DNA from 2 places in the Paenibacillus thiaminolyticus genome. Region 1 is predicted to be linked to the other one. Evidence: predicted binding sites of a transcription regulator. Region 1 holds the regulator's gene; the other holds the start of a gene.
What was found. The regulator Rex, encoded in region 1, represses fermentation and respiration genes when NADH is low (regulators of the CRP and FNR family bind a similar motif). The targets are predictions, from matches to a motif close to TTGTGAAATATTTCACAA.
Positions count from the first base shown of each region.

Region 2: a site for Rex is predicted at 3,899-3,916, ahead of FLT43_RS11865 (flavocytochrome c). Genes of this name have one in related genera too.

Region 1 is NZ_CP041405.1:1,150,808-1,160,219, forward strand. It holds gene FLT43_RS05140 (AAA family ATPase) at 1-887, opposite strand, end outside; gene FLT43_RS05145 (quinolinate synthase) at 856-1,422, opposite strand; gene FLT43_RS05150 (DUF5590 domain-containing protein) at 1,719-2,240, opposite strand; gene FLT43_RS05155 (amidohydrolase) at 2,253-3,563, opposite strand; gene FLT43_RS05160 (redox-sensing transcriptional repressor Rex) at 3,560-4,207, opposite strand; gene dinG (ATP-dependent DNA helicase DinG) at 4,243-7,098, opposite strand; gene FLT43_RS05170 (tetratricopeptide repeat protein) at 7,214-7,846, opposite strand; gene panD (aspartate 1-decarboxylase) at 8,045-8,431, opposite strand; gene panC (pantoate--beta-alanine ligase) at 8,416-9,327, opposite strand; gene panB (3-methyl-2-oxobutanoate hydroxymethyltransferase) at 9,324-9,412, opposite strand, start outside.
Region 2 is NZ_CP041405.1:2,640,189-2,649,600, forward strand. It holds gene aceB (malate synthase A) at 1-182, opposite strand, end outside; gene aceA (isocitrate lyase) at 232-1,515, opposite strand; gene FLT43_RS11865 (flavocytochrome c) at 2,003-3,802, opposite strand; gene FLT43_RS11870 (hypothetical protein) at 4,367-4,558, opposite strand; gene FLT43_RS11875 (DNA glycosylase AlkZ-like family protein) at 5,053-5,355, opposite strand; gene FLT43_RS11880 (hypothetical protein) at 5,285-5,566, opposite strand; gene FLT43_RS11885 (serine hydrolase) at 5,661-7,148, opposite strand; gene FLT43_RS11890 (serine hydrolase domain-containing protein) at 7,589-8,740, shown strand; gene FLT43_RS11895 (hypothetical protein) at 8,828-9,073, opposite strand.

The DNA.
Region 1 (9,412 bases):
TCATTCAAGACGCTCTCCAGCTGCGCCCCGGAGAAGCTGAAGGTCTCGTCGGCGATCCGCTCCAGATCGACGTCATCGGCCAGCGGCTTATTGACGGCGTGAAGCTTCAGAATATGAAGCCGGCCCTTTTTATCGGGGAGATCGACCTGAATATGGCGGTCGAACCGTCCCGGGCGAAGAAGGGCGCTGTCCAGCATCTCCTTGCGGTTCGTCGCGGCCATAACGAGAATGCGCGGGCTCATGTCGGCATACAGCCCGTCCATCTCCGTCAGGAGCTGGTTCAGCGTCTGATCGTACTCTCGCTGTTGTCCGCCCTCCCGCTTCCCGCCGATGACATCGATCTCGTCGATGAAGATGACGGCGTTCTGCTTCTTCTCCTTGGCTGCGCGCTGCCGGGCCTGCTTGAACAGCTCGCGCACGCGGCCGGCTCCGACGCCGACGAACATCTCCACGAACTCACTCCCGGCGACGCCGATGAAGACGGCATCGGCATAATGCGCCGCCGCTTTGGCCATCAGCGTCTTCCCTGTCCCCGGAGGCCCGGTTAGCAGGATGCCCTTGAGCGGACGGATCCCGAACTTCCGGATCTCATCCGGGCGAACAAGGAAATCGAGCGCTTCAATTAATTCATTCTTCGCCCGTTCCTGGCCGCCAATCTGCTCGAAGCTTAGCGGGGCTACATCCGCCTTGCGCGAATCGCTGCGGGCGCTTCCGTTCGTCACTCCGGCACCGCCGCGCCGCTTGACGGCATACAATAGCACGATTAATACAACGGCTGCCAACACGATAGGAAGGATATTCACGCCACGAAAAGCGAGGAAGATGACGATCGAAATCGCCGCTCCGATAGCCGCCTCAGGCCAGCGGATCGACAGTCTGTTCTTCATGCGGCCACACCCCCATTGCGGTTCCGTCCAGCGGCAAGAGCATCGTCTTGCTGCCTTGCTTGTCCTTCAGTTGAATATAGACATACTGGTTATCCATCTCCGTCACGACTTCCAGGTCTGGCTGGTTCGTCTTCAGCTCCTGCAGCTTCTTCGGAATATCGCTGTAATTCCGGTGAACCATCGCCTGAGCTACATCGAACAGCGCCTGCGACCACCATTTGTCAATCGATGGCGTACTGTTCTCATTGATATATTCAATCTGCACTTTTTTACCTTTGGCATACTGTGCAATATCGTTATTCAGCTTCTGTACCACTTCACGAATATCGGCGTTCGGATCGGCCTGAATTTGAATGCTAAGCGTATCCGAATGCCAATCTACCTGATACTTCGTAATCTCGGCATGCTGCCGCATGACGCGATCTACGGGCTGTTCCACATACTTTGTCTGATACACGGCCCACCCGCCGAATAAAATACCGCCGGTCAGCAGCATAATAAGCAGGGTCGGCGCAATGCGAATGTTCTTCGTCATGCCACGAAAACCCCTTTCTATTCCTGTATAGCACTGAAAATTGCAGGCTGAACATGTTGCTGGCGTGCAGACGAAATCATCTGCTTTGGCTGACATACGGTGCTAAATATGTGCAAGTCATACTTTTATCTATCAACTCATGACATACATTAGTATACCATAGATGATATACGATTTCGGAATGTAAAGTGTTCCATGACTGCCAGCACAGCAAAAAGCACCGCCTCCCTTCAGCGGCGTTAACACGCTGAAGCGAAGCGGTGCGGAATGGAAGAGCAGGTCCAAGCTGCCCTTGGCTATTGATTGGGCAATCCATAGATCTCGCCCAAGGGAGAACCATCATAGAAGGAATAAAACTGATAAAAATACCGGCGCGTCCCTTGCTCGTCCTTACGCTGGACGAAGGCTTGCCACACATATTGATTATCCTTGTATCCGGGCAGCAGCCGCACGATACGGGCATCCGGATACGCCTGATGAATAGTGGCCTTCACCGTGGCTTTATCCACGCTGTCGGCTGCCGGGATCGAGGTGACCCGATCGGGAAATACCCATACCCAGACGGCCTTCTCTTCCTGGTTGACCCCATTAATAACATAGACGACTTCTTCCCATATACTCTTGTCAATGCCGTTTACCTCGGTCAACGGCATTTCCTGCTGCGCGCGCTGCAGGATCTCTGCTTCTTTTACCCGCTCATCGGAATAAATGTAATTGACGTACATTACCAAGGCGACAATGAATAGGATAAGCACGAGGAACGCCAGCACGGCGATGAACCACCGGTTGCGGCGGCGGCGACTGCGGCTTCTGGCCATGCGCTCCTCCCGTCAGCGCTCGAGCAGGCGCTCGAAGCACCGCTCGGCTTCATAGAGAATGCGCTCTTCGTCCAAGGTCAGGCACTGGCCGTCCTTAACCACTTGGCGCCCGTCGACCCATACATGAGCGACGTCTTTGGCGGAAGCGGAATAAATCATATGCGAGACGAAGTCGGTATGCGGGACGAAATGCGGCTGGTTCACATTGACCGCCACGATATCCGCCTTCATGCCGGCTTCCAGCAGACCCAGCTTCTCTGCCCGGAGCGTCTGCGCTCCGTACAGCGTCCCCATACGCATCGCTTCGGCCGCCGGAACCGCCGTCGGATCGCCGGATACACCCTTATGGATCAGGGCAGCCAAGCGCATCTCTTCGAACATATCCAGATTGTTGTTGCTTGCCGGCCCGTCGGTTCCCAGCGATACGGTTACGCCGGCGCGCAGCAGCTCCGGAACCCGCGCCACGCCGGAAGCCAGCTTCAGATTGCTGCCCGGATTATGGGAGACGGCCACGTCATGGCGAGCCAATACTTCGATCTCCTCATCGGTCAGATGAACGCCGTGCGCCACGAAGGAAGGGCGCGAGAAGAAGCCGAGCTTCTCCAGATGAGCGACGGGACGCAGCCCATAGTCCGCGACATTCTGGGCGACTTCCGCCGCGGTCTCCGACATATGCGTATGCAGCGGAAGATCGAGATCATGCGCCGCCTGCACGAACTTCTCGATGAAGCCCGGCGGGCATGTATACGGAGCGTGCGGAGCCAGCATCGTCGTAATGCGGCCGTCCGCCTTGCCGTGCCACTCGCGGGCGAATTGAACGGCTTCCTGCAGCTTCGCTGCCTGCACGTCTTCTGGGCATAGACCGATCGCGCCGCGCATCAGGCAGGCGCGCATGCCGGATTCCTCGACGACCTTGGCCACCTCATCCATATGGTCATACATATCGACGAATGTCGTCGTCCCGCCTTTCAGCATTTCTAGAACCGAGAGCGCCGTCCCCCAACGGACGTCCTCCGCAGTGAATTTTGCTTCCATCGGCCACATTTTCTCTTGCAGCCACGTCTGGAGCACCATATCATCGCCATAGCCGCGCAGCAGCGACATCGCCGCATGGCCGTGGGTATTAATGAGCCCCGGAATGAAGAACAGCCCCTTGCCGTCGATCCGCATCGCCTCGGGCGTATCATGCTCTTGCGGCAAATGTTCTCCCACATAGACAATCATGTCATTTTCAATGACCATCGTACCTGTAACCGCCGTGTGCTGCGCGCCTGGGCGAAGTGACGCAAAGTTCCCGTTACTAATAATAAGTTTCGTCGTCATTCTACCGGAGCTTCCTTTCTCTCATCGGATAAATAATAGGCCAGACTGAACATGTCCGTCGTAAAATCGGCGGTATGCACCCGCACGTGAGGCGGGACGCGAAGAATAACCGGAGCGAAGTTCAAGATTGCCTCCACTCCCGCGTCGACGAATTGCTCCGCGACATGCTGCGCCTCCGAGGCGGGTACGGTGATGATTCCGATGCGGATTTTATGTTCGCGCACGGTGTCCGCCAGCTCGCTCATCGGCTGTACGCGCAGATTGTTGATCTCGGTGCCTACCTTCGGCTCCAGCTGGTCGAATACAGCCACAATCCGCATATTGTCCTTCATATATGCCGTATAGTTGCACAATGCATGGCCCAGCTTCCCCGCTCCGACGAGACCGACATTAATAATCTGATCCAGCTTCAGTATATGGCGGATTTGTTGAATCAGGTAAGAGACGTCATACCCAATTCCTTTGCGTCCAAAATCGCCGAAATATGCCAAGTCTTTGCGAATCTGGGCGGGATTGAGGTCCAGCTTCTGACCCAAATCCTGTGAAGAAACCGTCAGAACCTCTCGCTGCTTCAGTTCCATCAGATGACGTAAATAAACCGGCAGTCTGCGAACGACAGCTTCTGATATTTTCAACGTTTTCATATCTATTTCGTTGCCCCCTCATCGCTCTTACACGCCTATTTTTCGTGCTCGCTTAACCACGCTTCGATTCTGGGCACCAGCTGCACATTGGCCATGTGCTCCATCTTCGGCCCAGGAAGCGAATATAAGAAATGTTTGCCGTAGCTCGTCTCAATGACCCGTGTATCGTACACGATGACGATGCCTTTGTCCTGAGCGGTCCGCACAAGGCGTCCGAAGCCTTGCTTGAAGCGGATAACCGCCTGCGGAACCGAATATTTGCGGAACGGGTTCTGCTTCTGGCGCTTCAGCCGGTCGCATTTGGCTTCGACGAGCGGATGGTTCGGCGGCTGGAACGGCAGCCGGACAATGGCGAGACAGGTCAGCGCGTCTCCAGGAATGTCGACCCCTTCCCAGAAGCTGCTCGTACCGAGCAGCACGGAGGCCGGCTGCTCCCGGAAGCGGCGCGTCAGCTTGCTGCGGTTCCCGCTGTCGATGCCTTGGCCCAGCACCTGAATGCCGCTCGCGCTCAGCGCCTCCTTCAGCGGCTCGTATACATCCCGGAGCATACGATACGAGGTGAACAGGACGAGCATTCTGCCGCGCGTGACGAGCGCTACATCCCCGATCGATTTCGCGAGCGTCTGATTGAAGACCGCGTCGGATGATCCTTTGACGCTGGGGAAATCGCGCGGGATAACGACCAGCGCCTGCTCCCGGTAATTGAACGGGGAAGGCAGAATGACCGTATGCAGCCTGCCGTCGTTAGCAGCCTCCATCAGCCCGATTTGCTCCTGCACGAACTGGAAGGACTTATCTACGGACAATGTGGCTGAAGTGAGGATGACGCTCTTCTTCGGCTCGAAGAAATAACGGTTCAACGCCTCGCTCACGTCAACGGGCACGGCATACATCTGCAGCGACTTGAATTTGAACTGCGTGTTGCCCTCCATCCAGTAGACCGTCTCTGGATCCGATCCTTGCATGAACAGCCGGAAATCGTCGCGGACCAGGCCTACATCCTTCAGAAGCCCGCTAATATCGACGATGACGCCTTCCAGTTCGTCGTCATCGGCCTCTTTCCACTCATTGACCAGCTTCTCGCCCGAGCGCACAATATCGCTGAGACGGGTGTGGATCGATTTCTCCAGCTCTACCGCCTCGGGCCAGCTCTCCGGACGCTCGCCGGCCGGGAGGCGCAGCACCGCCTGCCCGCCCTCGAATTGCCCGGCTTCCCCGGAAGGAAGCAGCTGATACAGCATGTCATGCAGCCGATCCCATTGTTCCTTCACGTCGACGATCTGCTGCAGCAGCTTGTCGATCCCTTCGGCCCAGATAAGCGCTTTCTCATGGCCTGACAACCGAAGTCGCTGTTGAAGGACGACAAGAGCGCCGCTCTTGCTGTCTTTGAACAGCCGGGTGAGCGGGTGAATGAGTGAAAAATATTGCAAATTCGTCCCCAAGTGCTTGCCGGCCGTCTCCTCGAAATGATGCGCCTCGTCAACGACGAGATGCTCATAGCCTGGCAGCAGACGATGGTCCGCCATCACGTCGGTAAATAATAACGAATGGTTCGTAATGACGATATCGGAGAGGTTCGCGTTATTTTTGGCCCGGTGATAGAAGCAGCGGCGGAACCAAGGACAGGAACGGTTCAGGCACGAATCACTGTCGCTGGATACCGAATCCCAGAACTCGGGGCCTTTGTGAACGAGATGAAGCTCCTCGTCATCTCCATGCTCCGTCCGGCTAAGCCACACGAGCAGCTGCGCCGCTGTAATGCTGTCATCTCTTGCGTGGACGAACTCTCTGTTACTTATTTTATGTTCAAATTTACGCAAACACAAATAGTGACTGCGCCCTTTTAGTAGCGATACCTTGAACGAAAAAGGAACAATCTGCTCCAGAAGCGGCACATCGCGCTGTCTCAGCTGCTCCTGCAGGTTGATTGTATGGGTGCTGACGACCACCTTCTTCTCATGAAGAACGCTCTGATACAGGGCCGGAAGCAAATAACCGAGCGACTTGCCGGTTCCCGTCCCGGCTTCAATCAGCAGATGCTTGTCCTGATCGAGACATTCCATCACTTCGTTGAACATCTGCTCCTGCGAAGCGCGGGGCTCGTAATGATCAAGCATCGCTTCCATTCGCCGCTTCACTTCATCCAGAAAATGGCGGAACGACTTGCCGGACAGCGGGTTGTCCGCGGACGCGTCGCGGGGCGGCGGCGTGTCGGTCCAATCGTCCTGCTTGAGCATCAGCTGACGGTGGGGGAAATAGCCTTCCTCCTCCCAGCTGGCCATATTGCGTTCCCGTTCAGTTAGCTTCTCCGCCAGAAGCCACTTCAAATCCCGCTCCTCGTGATCCCCGAACACATCGACGATGCCTTGCAGCGTAAGCAGAGGCAGGTCATCAATAGCTTCCATGCACCGGCGGAAGATGTCCGCCGTCGCAAGCGCGTCGCTGTCCGCCTGATGAGGCCTGTCATGGGCAATGCCGAAATCATGAGCTACGGAGCCTAGCTGATAGGAAGGAAGCGAAGGGAACAAAATGCGAAGCAGCTCAATCGTGTCCAATATCCTTCCGGTGAACGGCAAATAACCGGTCTGCTCCAGCGCTTGGCGCAAATATTGGTAATCGAAGCCTACATTGTGGCCCACAAGGACAACGTCGCTCAGCAGCGGCACCATCCCGGTCATGGCCTCGTCCAGATCTGGCGCATCCTGAACATCCCCGTCGGAGATGCCGGTAAGATTGGTAATGAATTCGGGTATGCTTACCGTCGGACGGACCAGGGTGTGGTATTGTTGTTCTACGTTCAGATCATGCCCCAGAACGACAAGGCCAATCTGTATAATTTCATCGCTGGGCTGATTGCCCGTCGTCTCAAAATCCAACACAGCAAATCTCATTATCTGTTAATTCCTCTCACCGTTTCTGTTCTTAGCATAACAGATGATCGGTCATTTGGAAATGCACAGAGGGAAACATCTGTGCGTATTTTTACGTACAGGTTTCCCTCTCTGGTTACGGCATGTGAATCCACTCACCGCCATATTGCAAATGATCGCCATCCGACAGACACGCTTTCAAGTTCAAAACAGGCTCTGGCAGTGAAGGATCAAGCAGGTGCGCTTTGCTGAAGTATTCCTTCGCTTTGGAAAGATCCCGCTGCTCGGCGCTGATGCATCCCAAGGCATTGTAAGCGATCGCTTTGAGGCATTTGCTCTCGGTCAGAGGAATGATGAGTTGAAAATGATGTCCCGCTTCCTGATTCCGGCCCAGATGCAAATAACTCATGGCCAAATAAATGCGGCTGTCGATATGGTCCGGCCTTATCGATGCCGCCGCTTCCAAATGCTTGACGGCTTCATCATACATCATCAGCATGTAGTATCCCTGACCTCGCTGGAACGGATCCGTAATATCGGGCAGTGTCGGCTGCGGCTGCGCCTCGATCACGTCATTAGGACTGTGCGGGCGCAGCGAGGCGAGCTTCTCTTCGAACCGGAGCCACTCCTCCACGATGTAATCGCTCATGGTGGACAGCACCTTCAATTGCCGGTCCAATTCCTGCTTGCGCTCTCCCGCCGCTTGGGGATACTGGCGAATTAACTCATCCAGCACTTCATTCATCGTCGCGAATACTTGTTGCAGCACGATTCCATCCCACCTTTACGAGTGATGCGTATCGTCTTCATAACGGATCTACGTTCATTGTGTGTTAAGGGGGTGGATTTCATTCCGTGCTCCAACGTTTACCCAACGGAGCCTGGCGCTGTCAAGAGCTGGGCCTGTCCAGGATGAAGTGTTGTACCGTTGTTCGCTGTGTTGGCCGACGGTCCTTATCTAGGCAAGTTACTTGACCGTCGCGTGGACTTCCGTGCCGGCCATCAATTCGACAGGCTTGTTCTCCCCATCGACGAACACGATTTTGGGCGTATAGGAACGAGCTTCTTCGTCGGTCATCGACGCATATGAAATAATAATGACGTTGTCTCCGGGCTGGACCAGGCGTGCCGCCGCCCCGTTCAAGCAGATGACCCCGGAATGGCGCGGCCCCGGAATGACGTAAGTTTCCAGACGGGCGCCGTTGTAATTATTGACAATCTGCACTTTCTCATTAGCCCAAATGTCGGCGCATTCCATCAGATGCTCGTCGATCGTAATGCTGCCCACATAATTCAAGTTAGCCTCCGTCACCGTCGCCCGGTGAATTTTCGATTTCATCATTTCACGGAACATAAGCGTCCTCCTTGGCGGCTGAACAGCCGGTTGTCAATTAAGCGCGTTCGCCCGAAGCGGACCGCCAGCGCGATAAGCACGTCGCTCCCTGCATTGCCGGCCGGTTCATCAGAAGGCAGCGCCTGCAGCGCCGGGAACGTCAATATGTCAACGTAATCAATATCCGCCAGCGGCGCTTCGCCGATAATCTGGCGGAGGCGGGACTTTATGTCTCCCGCCGTGAGCGCCGGGTCCTCCCGAAGCCACTGCTCCGCCATGCGGAGCGAGCGGGATAAGCCGAGCGCCTGTTCGCGCTCCTCGCCGCTCAGGTACACATTGCGCGAGCTGAGCGCGAGCCCGTCCGCTTCCCGCACAATCGGGCAAGGGACGATCGCGACATCGAAGTTCAGGTCGTCCACCATCTGTTGAATGACGGCGACCTGCTGCGCATCCTTCATACCGAAGTATGCCCGATCGGGCTTGACGATATGGAATAGCTTCGCGACGACGGTCGTGACCCCGTCGAAATGACCCGGGCGGGACGCGCCGCACAGCCGCTCGGTAACTTCGCGCACATGAATCGTCGTCTTCGTCGGCTGCGGATACATTTCTTCCGGGGACGGAAGAAAAACGATATCGATGCCAAGCGAAGCCGCAAGCTTCAGATCCCGCTCCTCATCGCGCGGATATTGGGCCAGATCTTCGTTCGGCCCGAATTGAATCGGATTCACGAAGATGCTCAGCACCGTGACCGCGCACTGCTCCTTCGCCTGCCGCATCAGACTGGCATGGCCTTCGTGAAGATAGCCCATCGTCGGGACGAATCCGACCTCTGCCCGTTCCGATTGCTGTTCCGCTTCCTGCCGGAGCCTGCGGACCGCAGTCCGCAGCTCGGCGATGGTCCGAACAGTGATCATCGGACATCCTCCTCTTCCCGGCCGGCATGCCCGTACAATTGGACCTGCACTTCTTCATCGGCCGTGAACGAATGGCCTTCCGCCG
Region 2 (9,412 bases), 1.5 Mb from region 1:
TCGCCCGCGTCCAGTCTCTGCTGGCGCTCGTCTCTCATGTGAAGCAGTTCCTTGCGGCGCTTCCCGAACCGCCTTTCCAACGCCGTCACGAAGTCCAGCGCTTTAGGCGTCAGGATGACGCGATGGGCATCGGAGCTGCAATCCCCTTTCAATTCACGGTCTGACTGGCTCACACGGTTCATAGGTGGAACCCCCTTTGTTAAAATGGCTGAAGTGCTGAAATATGGTTCATTAACGGCTGAACTGCTCCTGTTCTGTCGAACCTGCCAGCGCGGTAGTGCTGGCCAGGCCTCCGGCAATAAGCTGGGTCACTTCGTCAAAATAACTGGCTCCCACTTCCCGTTGATGGCGGACCGCTTCATATCCTTCCGCCTCGCTGGCGAATTCCGCTTGCTGCAGCTCGGAGTAAGCTTCCATCCCCCGCTCCTTGTACCCTTTCGCCAGACGGAACATGCTGTGGTTCAAGGCATGGAAGCCGGCCAAAGTGACGAACTGGAACTTATAGCCCATGGCGCCGAGCTTCTGCTGGAAGGTGGCGATCTCCTTGTCGCTCAGCTTCCGTTTCCAGTTGAAGGATGGGGAGCAGTTATAGGCGAGCAATTTGCCCGGATAGCGGGCATGGATAGCTCGTGCGAATCGTTCCGCCTCCTCCAGATTCGGCTCGGCGGTCTCGCACCAGACCATGTCGGCATAAGGGGCGTAGGCCAGGCCCCGCGATATCGCTTGATCCAATCCCGCCCTTACATAATGGAAGCCTTCCACTGTCCGTTTGCCGGTCAGGAATGGCCGATCGTTGTCGTCGATGTCGCTGGTGAGGAGCTGCGCCGCATTCGCATCCGTCCGGGCAATCAAGACCGTATCCACCCCCATCACATCCGCCGCCAACCTCGCCGCGATCAGATGACGAATCGCCTGGCCCGTCGGCAGCAGCACCTTGCCGCCCATATGGCCGCATTTCTTCTCCGAGGCAAGCTGATCTTCCAGGTGGACTGCCGCCGCTCCCGCTTCGATCATGGACTTCACGAGCTCGAATACATTCAACGGTCCTCCGAAGCCGGCCTCGGCATCCGCGATGATGGGCGCGAAGAAATCGATGTCATTCTTGCCCTCGGAATGCTGGATATGATCGGCGCGCTGCAGCGCCTGATTGATTCTCTTCACGACATGAGGAACGCTGTTCGCCGGATAGAGACTCTGGTCGGGATACATCTGTCCGGACAGATTCGCGTCCGCCGCCACCTGCCATCCGCTGAGATAGATGGCCTTCAATCCCGCTTTGACCTGCTGGACGGCTTGGTTGCCGGTCAAGGCACCCAGCGCATGGATATAATCTTCCGAATGAAGCAGCTCCCACAATTTCGCGGAACCCCGCCGGGCCAATGTATATTCGATTTGCACAGACCCCCGCAATCTCAGTACGTCTTCCGGCGAATACGCACGCCGGATGCCTTGATACCGGGTTCCAGACCAATGCTCCTTCATCTGCCCGAGTTCCGTTCTCCCTGTCTCTCTCATCGTGAATCCTCCTCCATCGATTTGAATTTGGTTCGATTCATGCTTCCTGCTCCAGGTAACCGTTGCCGGAGCACCGGCTGCAAGGCAGAACCCGCCTGCCCTCGCATAATGGGCAATCATGATGTTCCTGGGTTTCAGCTATCGGGTTCATGCATTTAAAGCAGTCCAAATCGCCATTGCCGCTGCATACGGGACAATCCATGCCGTGCACCCCCTCTTAACTGTTATATAACAAAACTGTTTTGTTGATGTCATTATATAACACTGGCAATAACTGTTCAATACTGTTTTTTAAAATTTTTATTGTTATATAACAAAATGGGCAATATTCCTTAGATAGAACCCTTGCAGCGGAAAATAGAAAAGAGCCTGCACCTTGGTCGCAAGATACAGACTCTTCTAGGCAAAAGGCTTGCTTCAACGCCCGCCGCCCCATGCAAAAAGCCGCAGCTTGATGCTGCGGCTTCGGCTTCTGAACATTTGCTATTTACTTAGCGGCTTGCTGGCCGGCGATGCGCCCGAATGTGATCGCATCGGCAATCGCATTCCCGCCCAGACGGTTCTTGCCGTGAATGACGCCTGTAACCTCGCCTGCGGCGAACAGGCCCGGAATCGGCTGGCCTTGCTCGTTCAGCACCTCGGTCGTCTTATTGATAACAAGTCCGCCCATCGTATGGTGAACGGAAGGCACCGCTTTTTGAATATAATAAGGCCCTTTGCTCATATCCTTCAATCCTGCACGGTGGTTGAAATCCTCGTCTTTGCCCGACTTGGCGAATTTGTTGACGCGGTCGATTGTCGCCTGCAGCGCTTCCGGATCGATCTTGAAAAACTCCGCAGCTTCTTTCAGCGTATCCGCTTTATACAAGAGGCCGTCTTTGACGAGCATTTCATATTCGTCTTTATGTGTTTCAACTGTTTTGCTGATGTCCCCAATCTCCTGATTCCACAACTGGTAGGCGTAGCCGCCTTCCTGGGCCAGAATCCCTTTGGAAATGACATCGCGGCGTTCCAGCTCTTCGACGAAACGCTGGCCGCTCTGATTCACGAGAATCGCTCCGTCAAAACGGCTGTCCGCAACGAGCGAGATTACACCGGTCTTCGGACTGCATACCGGATAAGTCTGAATGCTCTCCATATTGGTCAGGGCGGCGCCAACCGCCTCAGCCATCACAATCCCGTCTCCCGTCGTACCCGGCGCATCCGTAGTCATGTATTTCTCATCGTATTCCGGATTGTATTGCTTTCTCATCTCGACATTGGATCCGAAGCCGCCCGATGCAATAATGACGCCTTTGTTGGCATGGAAGGTGATAGTGCCGCCGTTCGCTCCGGCAGCTTCGACGCCGATCACTTTGCCGCTGTCATCCGTGAGCAATTTCTCGGCCTTCGTATTCGTCTTCAGATCGATGCCCATCTCGTCCAGATGCTTTTTCAGCTTCGTAATCAGCTCGGCTCCCGTATGCCCTTCCGGAATGAGCGCACGCTTGACCGAGTGGCCGCCGAATTGGAACAAGTGATCCTTCAGGAAGTTCACCTTCACTTCATCCTTCAGCCATTCTGCCGCCGCAGTCGCATTCTCGGCGAGCACACGGACCATTTCCGGATCGCCGACATTATCTCCGCCTTTGAGCGTATCTTCAATAAACAGCTCGGTGCTGTCCTCAATGCCCAAGTTTTTCTGTACCCACGTGTTGGCCGCGTTCATTTCGCCGCCGGAAATCAGCGTGTTGCCGCCAACGCTAGGCATTTTCTCCAGCAGGACCACCGAAGCGCCCGCCTGCTTCGCTTCCAATGCCGCACTGAAGCCGGCGCCGCCAGCCCCGATAATGACGACATCATACGTCTGCTCGGCCGGCTCGTCTGTCTGGCTTTTGCCTGCCGCCTGCTTCGCCACAAGCGTCAAGCCTGCCTTCGCTACCGCATCCTTCACCGCGTCGATGTAGCCCTGGCTTGTGACCGTCGAGCCGCTGATCGCATCCGCCTCCGCGCTGTTCGAGGCGATCATAGTCTCTCTCAGCTCTTTATATACAGGCTCGGCCAACACTTCGTTTTCCTTCTGTTCGAGCACTTTAATATCAGTAATCTCGTCGTTCTCAAACGTGACCTCTACCTTAATCGTACCGTGCTTGCCATCACCTTCTCCGATGGACGTTACGATCCGATCTTGATCCCCTCCGTTATTGGCCTCCTTGGCATCTTGCTTGTTACCGCTTCCGCATGCCGCGAGCATCGCGACCATGCACAGGACAAGCACCATTAGTCCCGCTTTCTTCATCCTTTTCATGTCCCTTAAACCCCTTGTCTTCTCTTGTTGTATTTGTCTGCAGCGTAACAGTACTGTGCACTACATCATCATGATAGCACAGTAATTAATGTTGATTAGTGAAAGTTATCACTTTCACTATATAAAAGCGTAAATATATATGAACAAACAACTTTGTCTTGGACAGGGACCGCGAGAAGCTGCTCCTCATTCCTGTAAAAGTGCAGGATTTTCGCCTGTGTCGCTTGTTGGAAAAGGGACTGCTGCAAATATACAGCAATTTCGTTGATTTCGGTTCGTATTTAACATTAATGGTGTGAAAAGCTGTATTTTTGCAGGACTCATTACAAAATGCGCCGTCCGAGGGAATAAATGCTGCAAATTCGCAGGATTGGTACCGTTCATGCGTGGCATGCAGCGCGGACTTCAGGCACATGGAGATGCGCAGAGGAAATGCATTTATTCGCTGTTCGCCGCGCTTCAATCAGAGGAACTCGCCGCCCGCGATCCGCAGGGCCCCTTCGGCGTGAACCGCCGCGCTGCTTCGCACAAAAAAGCTGCAGCCCCCCAGACTGCAGCTTCCATTTATGCTCCCGCTTCGAACGAGACGGGCGTGACAATCAGCGGCGCATTCGCCCTGCACTTCAACGCCCGCTCCTGCCCGCGGTACCGGACGAGGCATTCTCCGTCCGCATCAGGCACCACTTCCGCCGCGGCCACGGGCCGCGCGTACCACAGCTTCAAGTCCTCGTCACGTGCTGTCTTGCTCGTTGCCATCGCGTCTCACACTCCTTGCATGCGCAGGTTCACTGTCACGATGTGCTTCGTTTCCCGGAAAGCTGAGCCTGCGGTCTGCTGCGGTATTTTCATAGAGGCTCGGAACGCACGGAAGCAGAGTTAGCCGCCAGCACGATGCAGCGCGGAGCTTTGATTGAAAAAAGAGACTGTTCTCTCTGCTTCCTGGCTGAGCTCGGCCCCCAAACCTCCATCTTCATCTCCAAACGGCGCATCTCCACTTTTTTTCCTTTTACTTTCCATGTTCCCGCTATCATGCCGTTGATCAGGACAGCCGGATGGACATGACCGGCCGCGCCATAATTTTTTTTTTTAATGCTCGCTTTCCAGATAAAACTTTTCTTTATGCCCCAATAACAACGGATCGAATTTCGGCAGCAGCTTTACTGTCGGAATAGCCGCCGGATTGTTCGTTCTATATATGTTTTTATTATCGTATAGATCGCCAATCGAAATGAGATCGGCACTGCTATTTTTCAATTTTTTTTAGCCAGCGTGACCGTAATCCCCGACCAGTACGCAAAATCCTCGGCTCTTGCCGGACCATAAGCCTGCAAATAGCGCAATAGAATCAGGCCAAGGGCTTCTTCCTGATCATACATATGATAGATGTCGGGCTGGTCCTGCAGCCACGAGCTTGTAAGATGGAATGCGTTGTCCGGCTCAAGCGGGTTCCCGTGAATCACCATCCGCTTATAAGACAAGTCCTTAAGTATTCCGCCCCACGGAGACAGTAAATAGTCTATGAGAGAGGGCTCGAATTTCAATGAGGCGTTCAAATCCGCTTTTACCTGTTGTCTCGTCTTCGGTCATTTCATTCAAGGATACGTTGCTCTGCAGTCTGCACTGTATCGCCAGTAAGGAATGGCTGAAGATCTGTGACTGAATTCCGAACTCGTGTTCCAGCAAATCCATCACATGGGCAAGGGAGTTTTCTTGCGAAAGTTTTTGTCTGTGCAGCAGCTCTTGGCATCTGCTCCTCGTGTCCATCGTTATGCCTCCTTCCGATTTTCCGATCCGAGACAGCCGGATGACGTTGATGTACAGGAGCACCTTCGGCCGCCGTGTTGCCAGATTCCCAAGTCTACCTGCTTGGCACCGGGTCCTGGACTTTCACAAATTCGATCTCCTTCGCTCCTGGATCCAGCAAGAATGAGACCGTAAGACGAGAGAAACGTCCCCCTGTATCCGCATGGAAGGAAGCTGGAATGGAGAGATCGAAGACGTCAAAATAAAGCTCATACCTGTCGTCGCCGAGGGGCGTCATCGGAAAGGCCAGTCCATGAAACAAGGCGCGTAATTGGCCATCCGCCCTCTCGACAACCAACTCTCCATAGGCCGGGTGTTCGAATCTCCCCGCATACTCATTCGCTGCCCGTACGGTTACGCTTCCCCGATCCTCATTGCCGGGACGGTCCGCCTCCTTCCGCATCGCCTCTTTCCCTTGCTTCGCCCATTCCTCGTACTGCTTCATCTCCGTAGCCATTCGCTCGCTCCAGTCAAGAGGCTCCAGCTCCAGCAGCCGGTCGAACAAGGTGTAGGAGAGGAAGCGCGGAAGCAGTGAGCCATTTTTGTTCGTTAAAAGGACGACACCGATGTTCTCCTGCGGCAAAAAGGAGATGAGAGAAGAAAATCCGTCAATTCCGCCATTATGATGAACCAACTGATAGCCCCGATACGATTCAATGCACCAGCCTAGGCCGTAAGTGCAGATGGGAAGCTCCTTTTTCCAAAAATACGAGGAATCGCAAGGCATCTGGGGTGTATGCATCGTGGCGATGCTTCCTTCCGTAACTAGCCGCTGCCCCTGGAATGCCCCCTGATTCAGTTGGAGCAGCACCCAGTTCGCCATCTCCATGACATTGCTGTTAATCGAGCCAGCCGGACCAATCACATCAAGGTTGCGGTAAGCGGTTGCCTGCACCTGATTGTCCTTGTCTATATATGGCACAGCGGCATTCGTATGACGTGCCGTCTCTTCAATGGAGAAGTTACTGTTCGCCATCAGCAGCGGCTCAAATATCCGCTCCTGCACCCATTGCTCCCAAGGCACTCCTGCAAGCTGCCCCACGAGATATCCCGCAGCCGTGTACATTAAATTATTGTATTGCCACTTGGAGCGGAAATCGTGGTTCGGCTCCAAATATTGCAGCCGCTCGATGATTTCTTCCCGGGTGAACGGCGCATTGTACCACATGAGATCATGCCGCGGAAGGCCGGAGCGGTGACACAGCATATCCCGGATTGTGATTCGTTCCGTCGCGAAGCCGTCAAATAGTTTGAAATTCGGAAGATACTCCTTCACCGGCCGATCCCAGTCCAACTTGCCCTCGTCTACGAGCATTCCCGCTGACATGGCCGTAAATGCCTTCGTGCAGGAGCCAATCGCGAACAGCGTCTCCGGCGTCACCTTCAGCCCCAGCTCCACATTCCGCAGGCCGAAGCCTTCCGCCATCGCGATCTGCTGCCCTTGGATGACCGCGATCGCAAGTCCCGGCACCTTCCATTGCTCCATCTGCTGTTGAATGTATTCCGAGAATCCATGTAACTTCGCTTGCATGATGCTCATCATTGTTCCTCCTTATACTTTATTTGAGGCCGTACAACCGCCCGCTTTGGCCGCCTTGCCTTGTGCAATTTTGCTCTCCTTCGCTTCCGGCTCCGGAGTCAGCGGCATCGAGATCCGATCAACTTGTAGCCCAGATATGTAAGCGTTCCCGTATCATCGTGCAGCGGAAGAGGGGCGTCCGAACCTCTATCTCCTTTGACGGCGGAGAACCCTATTCCCCTTCTATTCCGTTCTCCCGGTTCGCCATATCTTCGCATTGCTGTTAATCGTGCCAGCCGGTCTAATGACCTACAGGTTACGGTACTCAACAGTTCAACACGCAGCCGGGAACTCCTGTCCGGGCCCTCTGGATTTCATTGTGAAATTTGTCCTTCTCCGCAGGGTGCAGTAAAATTAAGGAAGTGCCGAAGCACAGATTGAATAGGGGAGGCTTGAGAAAAACGATGAAGACAGACACGCAAACCGGGGCATGCCAGCCACAATATGATCTTGCTAAGCTGGATACGCTCCTGCACGAGGATCATATCGCCAGGAATTTCCGCAATATGGACCATATTTTGCCGAAGCACGATATTCTCGCGCCGGCGGACAAGTTCCGGTTCTCCGAGGACTTGCAGCATCTGGACGATGTCCGCTACAGTTACAACGGGCAAGCATCCACCGCCGGAGAATATATGGAGAAGGTGAAAGCCACCGCTTGGCTGATCATCAAGGATGATGCCATCATAACAGAGCGCTATTATAACGGATATACGCGGGAATCGACCGCCACGTCCATGTCGGTCGCCAAATCATTCGTCTCGGCCCTGACGGGCATCGCCTTCGACGAGGGCGCGATGCGGGACGTCCACGATCCGGTAACGCGGTACTTGCCGGAGCTGGCCGGAAGCGGCTATGACGGAGCTACCATCAAGGATGTGCTGCAAATGTCCTCCGGCGTTCGCTTCAATGAAGACTACGCCGATCCCGATGCGGAGATTTATACGTTTATGAACGATGTCTTCGGGGAGTCGGCGATGCCGATCTCGGAGTACGTGCGCAAGCTGACTCGTATGCAGCCGCCGGGACATTACCAGTACAAGAGCGTGGATACCCAAGTGCTATGTATGCTGCTGGAGCGGACAACAGGGAAGAAGGTATCAGTTTATTTGGAGGAAAAGCTGTGGCAGCCGCTTGGCATGGAATACGATGCCTATTGGAACACTGACCTGCACGGCAATGATATTGCATTCGCCTTCTTGAATGCCGCTTTGCGGGACTACGCGAAATTCGGCCGCCTTGTCCTGCATCAGGGAGCCTGGAACGGCCGGCAGATCATTTCGGAGAAATGGATGAAGGAATCGGTCATTCCGGATCGGGCCGACTTGCAGCCGGGGCAAGCCGAGGAATGCTTCGGCTATCAGTATCAGTGGTGGACGCCGCACGGAAGCGACGGCTCGGAGGTGATGGCCCGTGGCATTTACGGACAGCACATCTATATCAATCGAAGGCATCATGCCGTCATCGTCAAGTCCGGCGTCGATCCGACCGTCTTCAATGTTCACGACGGCGAAGCGGTCACGGCCTACCGGACCATTCTCGAACATCTCGGATAGCGTGTAACGCGAATGGGCGCACCGGCCTGCGGCGGAACACGGAATGTGGATACCAATCCGGCGGTGCGTTCCGGGCTGCAGCATTCGCTACCCGAGCGGAGGCTGCAGCCGCACTGGCCGGACAACGATGGCATGCTCCTTCCCCGGCTTGGCCTGCCGGTCTGCTTGTCTCTCCCGGTGGCCGGCCCGCTTCCGCTTCTCATGCAGAATGTCATAGAAGCTGGGCTTGGCGTTGGAGCGGCCACTGCGAATCGCCGGTCTCGCGTAAGGGTGAGCATACCAGGAATGGTAAGGATCGTATCGGTGCACGTTGATTCGAACATCCCATAACATCGGGGATTCCTCCTCTTCATGATAAGCTTATGGAAGCAGCCTTTGCCTAGTGAAGACAAGACTCACGCTTGCTTGTTCTCTGGCTTCTGTAGACATCGAATGCGAACAGTTCTCTCGATAATACATACCCGCTCTGATCCCGCTTCAATCTAGAACCGCCGGCAGCAAACTGCTTCTTCCTCATTCTACTATTTCATACCGCGATTTGCATCCCGTTCAAGCTCCCGAGCCCGGCCTGATTGGTTCGTTGACCGGAAGGCGATTTGCTATAATATCCGTATGAGCCCCGCAGCAAGGGGCATGACACATTCCATGGTCCCTGCACGAACCTGAAGCGAG